DNA from 3 places in the Acaryochloris thomasi RCC1774 genome. Region 3 is predicted to be linked to each of the others. Evidence: riboswitches for the same ligand, from Rfam matches in the RefSeq annotation. Region 3 holds a riboswitch; each other region holds the start of a gene.
What was found. A riboswitch is a leader RNA that binds a small molecule or an ion and turns the genes downstream of it on or off. The one in region 3 is predicted to bind cyclic di-GMP.
Positions count from the first base shown of each region.

Region 1: another riboswitch for cyclic di-GMP. It lies ahead of C1752_RS21935 (YHYH protein); the one in region 3 lies ahead of C1752_RS10620 (DMT family transporter).
Region 2: another riboswitch for cyclic di-GMP. It lies ahead of C1752_RS14305 (hypothetical protein); the one in region 3 lies ahead of C1752_RS10620 (DMT family transporter).

Region 1 is NZ_PQWO01000019.1:8,852-11,116, reverse strand. It holds gene C1752_RS21935 (YHYH protein) at 1-912, opposite strand, end outside; cyclic di-GMP riboswitch class I at 1,198-1,282, opposite strand; gene hemB (porphobilinogen synthase) at 1,517-2,265, shown strand, end outside.
Region 2 is NZ_PQWO01000008.1:158,127-160,391, forward strand. It holds gene trpS (tryptophan--tRNA ligase) at 1-382, opposite strand, end outside; cyclic di-GMP riboswitch class I at 630-719, shown strand; gene C1752_RS14305 (hypothetical protein) at 1,060-1,536, shown strand; gene C1752_RS14310 (hypothetical protein) at 1,907-2,265, shown strand, end outside.
Region 3 is NZ_PQWO01000005.1:236,238-238,502, reverse strand. It holds gene C1752_RS10625 (hypothetical protein) at 7-360, opposite strand; gene C1752_RS10620 (DMT family transporter) at 491-859, opposite strand; cyclic di-GMP riboswitch class I at 997-1,087, opposite strand; cyclic di-GMP riboswitch class I at 1,301-1,391, opposite strand; gene C1752_RS10615 (NADPH-dependent FMN reductase) at 1,562-2,110, opposite strand; gene C1752_RS10610 (DUF3084 family protein) at 2,163-2,265, opposite strand, start outside.

The DNA of each region.
Region 1 (2,265 bases), on a different contig from region 3:
TCTCAGTCCAGCAGATTTTTGATGTCTAAAGCTGATATCAGGAGTGCCGCGAAAACAACGGGGAATGAAAGGAAACGTCGTCGTGATGAAGTAGTGATAGATCCCCTGTGGATACTCAGGGGTTTTTCCCTGACGTCCATTACACTGATCGAGATTGCCTAGCCCAGCTATAAATTCGTGGTCCTGAACAAAGGTGCCATCATAGCGTCCTCCTGGGCCACTGGGGCGTTGTCCTTGCTTAACTCGGTAGCTTGAGACTGCTGCAGTGTTTCCAGATGAAGCGTAGATAGGAAAGCCATCTGCAGCATACCCGATGAAGATGATGGGCTGATCGCGACCTTGCTGCTGGATAAGACCTAGCGGCAAGCCGTGGTAATGATAAGCACCCGTTGGCTGAACGTGAGCATGGCTTTGATCAATCCCAAGATTAATGCGGCCTGATAGGGCTTCATAGCGCCATTCTGCTTTATTCTGTGCACTAAAAGCATGGCTGGGTCCCTGAGATGTCCAAACCTCTGCTGTTCCTGGATCCAAAGGAATACCATTGAGTGCGACACCAAACAGGCTCCCACGCAGTGCCGTTATTTGGGTTGCTAATTTGGGGGTTGTCGGTACTCGAAATCGATAGGTTTGCGGCGAGATGCTATTGGGATTGCCAGGATTGGGAAATGAACCATGGGTATGATCTGGAATGCCGTTAGCGTATATGTAGCGGCTGTCCCCTTCCAGTTGGATTCTGACCTGATTCGTATTGACAGAAGCCTGACTCAGTTTTTGCGTTGAATACTTGTGATTGTGAGAAGTTGTGTCACCGTAGGTTTCTCCGCTAGTGGAAAAAGTAAGAATAACCGACAGCAGTAATCGACCCGATTGCCGACCGATGCTCACGAGACACTCCTGGCTAACGTGCATAGGGATTTTCTTCTCTTGGGGGTGCTTTTAGAGTGCCCCCAAGAGAAGAAAAACTTCGAGATGTTTCTGTCTTTTCTGCTGCTCTAAACTATATAGAAGACTCAACTGACCTGTTCACAAGAAGTAGGCTTTCAATCCAGACAGCTACGCTACAGCACTCAACTCGGGGTCAGGATAGCATCGGAAGCTCCCAACGAAAAGGCTTTTGGATTAAATGCTGAATGATGACCCACTTGAGAGTTAAGGGTAACCACTCTTCGTCTGAGAAAAATTTTGTAAAGGCCCTTCGGCACTAGCAGCCACCATACTGTAAAGCTTAGGCCTGCTAATTTGTGTCTTGCCCTTTCGATGCAAGGTACCCTTTCGAGAGCCAGCTACAGGGCGACTTAGGGGGGATCAGTGCCGAGTAGGCGTCCATCCTAGCCTCGGAGAAATGGATCGTCAAGGGACTCTGAAATCGATCTGTGAATATATAGAAACAATCGCGGAATTGAAAGGGGTCGAGTGCAACAGTAGAGTATAGGGTGTTGTCTTTTTGCTGTCGCATCTACTCTGCATTTCTTCAGCAAAGCTCAACCTATCTACCGTATTGTTGCTAAAAATCATGTTCCCCAAACATCGTCCCCGCAGGCTCCGCAGTCATCCGCAGCTGCGTCGCATGGTTCAAGAAACCGTCGTCACCACTAGTGACCTGATCTATCCTCTCTTTGCGGTACCAGGGGAAAGCGTTTCCCAAGAAGTGACATCGATGCCGGGAGTCTATCAGCTATCGGTGGACAAGATTGTAGAAGAAGCTAAAGAAGTCTACGACCTTGGCATCCCATCTATAATTCTGTTTGGGATTCCAGATGATAAGGACTCTGAAGCGACAGGGGCGTGGCATGATCACGGCATTGTGCAAAAGGCATCGGCAGCCGTCAAAGAGGCGGTGCCGGATCTGGTGGTGATTGTCGATACCTGTCTGTGCGAGTATACCCAGCACGGTCACTGCGGCTATTTAGAAACAGGCGACTTGACGGGGCGAGTTCTCAACGACCCGACGCTGGAGCTGCTGAAGAAAACGGCAGTGTCTCAAGCTAAGGCTGGGGCCGATATCATCGCTCCTTCGGGCATGATGGACGGGTTTGTGCAAGCGATTCGAGAGGGGCTAGATACCTCTGGATTTGAGGATTTGCCGATTCTTTCCTATGCCGCTAAGTACTCTTCTGCCTACTACGGACCTTTCCGAGATGCGGCGGATTCAGCGCCTCAGTTTGGCGACCGCCGCACCTATCAGATGGATCCGGCTAATTCTAGAGAAGCGATCAAAGAGATCGAGCTAGACCTCCACGAAGGAGCCGACATGCTGATGGT
Region 2 (2,265 bases), on a different contig from region 3:
AGTCTAAAAGTCCAATGCTGACGTTATCGCCTTGCTTGATCGCTTTTTCTTTGAACTGAATCATGCGCTCTAGCCAGTTGAGAGGCGTAAGGCAGTTCAGGAGCCAAGCTAATTCGGCATGGGCTTTAACGTGGGACTGAACAAAAATATGGGTGTGTTTTGAGTCCAAACCACACGACAAATAAAGCGCAGCCAGAGATTCTGTATTAGCAGCCAATACCTTTGGATCATGAGGAACGGTAATGGCGTGTAGATCAGCAATAAAAAAGAAGTTTTCATACTGCTGCTGTTGGTCGACCCAGTTTGCGATCGCACCTAAATAATTGCCTAAATGTGGCGTACCGGTGGGCTGCACCCCAGAAAGAACCCGTTGCTTACTCATGCCATCCCTAAGTTGCTACGTCAATTTTGAGTGATTAAACACACAGGCTATCTAGTGTAAGCCAGCACGGACAAGCCTTTTGAAGTGAGCCAGATATTTGCAATGGCTGCAACGCTCCGCATTTACACCTAAATAATCCTCTATGTCTACAGCGAACTTCAGCATATCCTCGGTTAAATCTTGCTATTTTGGCCGTTATTGTTGGGTTATTGGGCTGTCATACCCCCCGCATATAGCCCATACTAAGTCCCCGAAAGGGCAACTCGTTCCGAAAGGGCAAGGCGCAAACTAGCAGACCTAAAAACCATCTAGGGGTATGGATGCTGCTAGTTCCGAAGGGACTTTACTTACTACAGCAGTGACCTCTGTTCTACGAGCAGGGGTCATTTTGCTTTGTGGGAACTTTTATAAGTCTCTTCAGGCCTGGGACAGCTTTTGTAAAAAAATTATTAATTACCACCCCAAAACTACTGACCTTTGAGGGAAGAGTATGTTACGTTGTCGGCTAGCGGTGTCTTAATTTATCGAATATTTCACAATTCTCGATAGATCGCTTAAGATGTTGTGATATTTAAGTATTGTTGTGGGGGGAGTCTCTGGAGATTGATGGGTTCATGAGCATAATTAAAAAAACTGGTTCTGTTGCGGCATTGCTTGCCTGCCTTTCATACGGGAGCGTGAACTCAGTTTACGCAGCCCAGCTAGACTTCCAAGATCCTTTTCAAGGTGACGCTTCTGCCCAGCCCAGCCAGGCTGACATAGATGCTGACCTTTGCGAAGAAGATTTTTCGCCTGTGGAGTCAGAGCTAAATTCGTTAAATCTTGGTCCTAACCTTGTAGCGAGCGCAGTCGTATCTGACACCCCCCTCCTCATTGCTCAGGGTCCAATTTGCGACCTAGGCGGAGTAGCCCCTGAGGGTGGTGGTGCACTCGGTGCCGGAATTCCATTGCTTCCCGTCTTAGGTGGACTAGCTGGTGCCGGTGGTATCGCAGCGGTGGCGGCGACGGGTGGCGGTGACGGTGACGGTGACGCTCCGGCTCCTCCTACTCCTGCCGTGCCTGAGCCTGCAGAGCTAGCAACGGCTAGCCTATTTGCAACATTGGGTGTTGCTGGCGTTCTTCTACGCCGCAAGAAAAAGTCTGAAGATGTATAGAGCTGCTCTAAGTATGTAGTTCTAGAGATTCTTCAAGGTTCGATAGTATGCCGGTTCCGTTCACGCGGGGCCGGCATATTTGCTTAGAAAATATTATGTCGCCGTTCCGTAAGTCAGAATATTGCGTTTATGCAGGTCATTTGGATATCTGTAGTAGCTCGAATCCTTGAAAAGCTGCCAGGAGAAGAACTGACGACTCTGGATCAAGTCAGTCTACGATGAGCAGATGCTAAGTTCGTAAAATCGGCTAAAATGCTAGAATATCGCAGTGTTGTTGTGGAAAAAGTCCCTGGAGATTGATGGGTTCATGAGCATAATTAAAAAAACTGGTTCTATTACGGCATTGCTTGCCTGCCTATCATATGGAAGCGTGAATTCAGTTTACGCAGCCCAGCTCGACTTCCAAGATCCTTTTCAAGGTGATGCTTCAGACCAGCCCAGTCAGGCTGACATAGACACCGATCTCTGCGAGGAAGGTTCTTCCCCTGCAGAGTCAGAGCTAAACTCTTTAAATCTTGGTCCTAACCTTGTAGCGAGCACAGTCATATCTGACACACCTCTACTCATCGCTCAGGGTCCAATTTGTGACCTAGGCGGAGTAGCCCCTGAGGGTGGTGGTGCACTCGGTGCCGGAATTCCATTGCTTCCCATCTTAGGTGGACTAGCTGGCGCCGGTGGTATCGCAGCAGTGGCGGCGACGGGTGGTGGTGACGGTGACGCTCCGGCTCC
Region 3 (2,265 bases):
TCAGACTCAACAATCAGAGGATTCAAAGGACTGGCTAGCGGTACTACCGATATCTTCAGGCCCATATTCTCCCTGACTGGAAAAGGTGAGTTCGTCGTTCTGCTGCTCACCACAACCCTTGGCTGTTTTTTCTGCGTCATATTCGTACTCAGCGGCTTTTGTAGGAGGCGCACTTTGCGGCCTATTTGCGCCTGCAGAATTAGGGACCGTCAAGAGGCCGCCAGGAGAAGACAGGACGTCTCTAATACCCTGCTCAACTAAAGTTTGTTCAACGGGGTCCAAAGACTGAGCTTGCGTAGGACAGGCAATACCCGCAAACACACAAAAAATAGCGAAGGGAAATAGTTTAGAGGTGATCACTGACCTGGCACTCCATAAAGACAACAACTGTGAATACAGGCTTTCGTTGCAATACGTGGACATTGACGCGAGACATTTGATTCTATGATCACATATCTACTTTGAGACTGCATACATTTACAACACGAGACTACCGCTGCCACGCAATCAGAATGACGCCACAAACGATGCAGCCTAGCCCTACTAAGCGGCTCAGGGAAATGGCTTCTTGAAAAGCAAAGTAGCCCAACAAAACTGAGACGAGATAAATCAGCGAGGCAGCAGGACCAGCAACGCTAAGACTGACGCGGGTCAAGAGCATGATATAGCTAATGGCACCGAACGCATAGCAGGCCAGTCCCACCAACAAAGCGGGCGTCGTCGCAATGCTGAGCACGTGACTCAGCAGGTTGGTACCTGTGACTTTGCCGAGCTGCAGGGCACCTGACTTTAGGAAAAACTGCCCTGCGCCACTGAACGCAATTGAAATGAGTAGCAGCAAAAATTCTGCGGGTGTCACAAACCTGCGCTGCCTCCTATCGATCGCTGTTTTTATCCCTCACAACTCTAACGCTGGTTGGTGATCAAGACGACCGCGAAAACAAGCAAGGCCCCTACCCAGAAGGTAAAGGCCCTTGCTCAATGAAGTAAAGTCTCTTCGGAACCAGCAGCATCCATACCCCTAAGATGGTTTTTAGGCCCGCTGGTTTGCGCCTTGCCCTTTCGGAACAAGTTGCCATTTCGGAGACTTGGCTGGGCTAATGTGGGGGGTATAACAGCCCGATGAATCCATATTAGAATCTTTATTTTCAGCTTTTAAGCGTGAAAATACGGATTTTCAGCTATTTTCCAGACTCTCGGCTTCCGGGATTATACGGTCGTGCGCTGCGGCACCTCTGTTCTAAAACACAAAGGCCCCTACCCAGAAGGTAAAGGCCCTTGCTTAATGAAGTAAAGTCTCTTCGGAACCAGCAGCATCCATACCCCTAAGATGGTTTTTAGGCCCGCTGGTTTGCGCCTTGCCCTTTCGGAACAAGTTGCCATTTCGGAGACTTGGCTGGGCTAATGCGGGGGGTATGACAGCCCAATGAATCTATAGTAAACCCTAGTTTCAAAGACATTAACCGCGAAAATACGGATATTCTCTTAAATATCGGCGAAAGACACACCGTAAAAACACGGATGTTTTCTTTACACAGAAAAAGTACTGCGCGCTTTGACTCTAATTTTGACTGGGGCGAAGCTTTTGGGTTGTGATAACAAGGCTATCCACAAATTTATCAAGCCGCTCCGCTAATTTGGGGTCCTGGAGATTGCCGCTGGCATCGAAGGCTTGCCAAGCTTGGCCGATGGCGACCTGCTCTGGAATCATCATGGCATGAACCCAACGCGTGATCAGTCGCAGTTGATTGAGCGCATTGCTGTTGGCCTGCCCGCCCAGAACGCTGATGGCTCCGGTAACTTTGCCTGACAAGTGCTCAAAGCTCAGTAGGTCTAAGGCATTCTTCAAAACGCCGCTGACGCCGCCGTGATATTCCGGCGTCACTAAAATCAAGCCATCAGCTTGGCGCACGGCCTGCCTCAGCTTGACAACATCTGGATAGCCTGCGTAGTCATCTTCACCTTTGCAGAAAGGGAGGTTCAGCGTTCGCAGGTCTAGTATCTCCACTTCAGCCCCTAAGGCCTCTGCTCTCTTGAGCGCTAGCTTCAAAGCATCAAATGAGTAAGATTGCGATCGCAAACTTCCACTCATCCCAACCAGTTTTATCATTAAACGTATTCGTAACGACTACACATAAGCTAACAAATTAGCGAAGAGAGCGTTAGGGCGTGGCGGGATCACCACTGCGTAGAATCACTTCTTGCCCTTTGAGAGCAACGAGCTGCAGCACCAATGGACCGGCGGTGAAAACAGGGTTAGGTGCG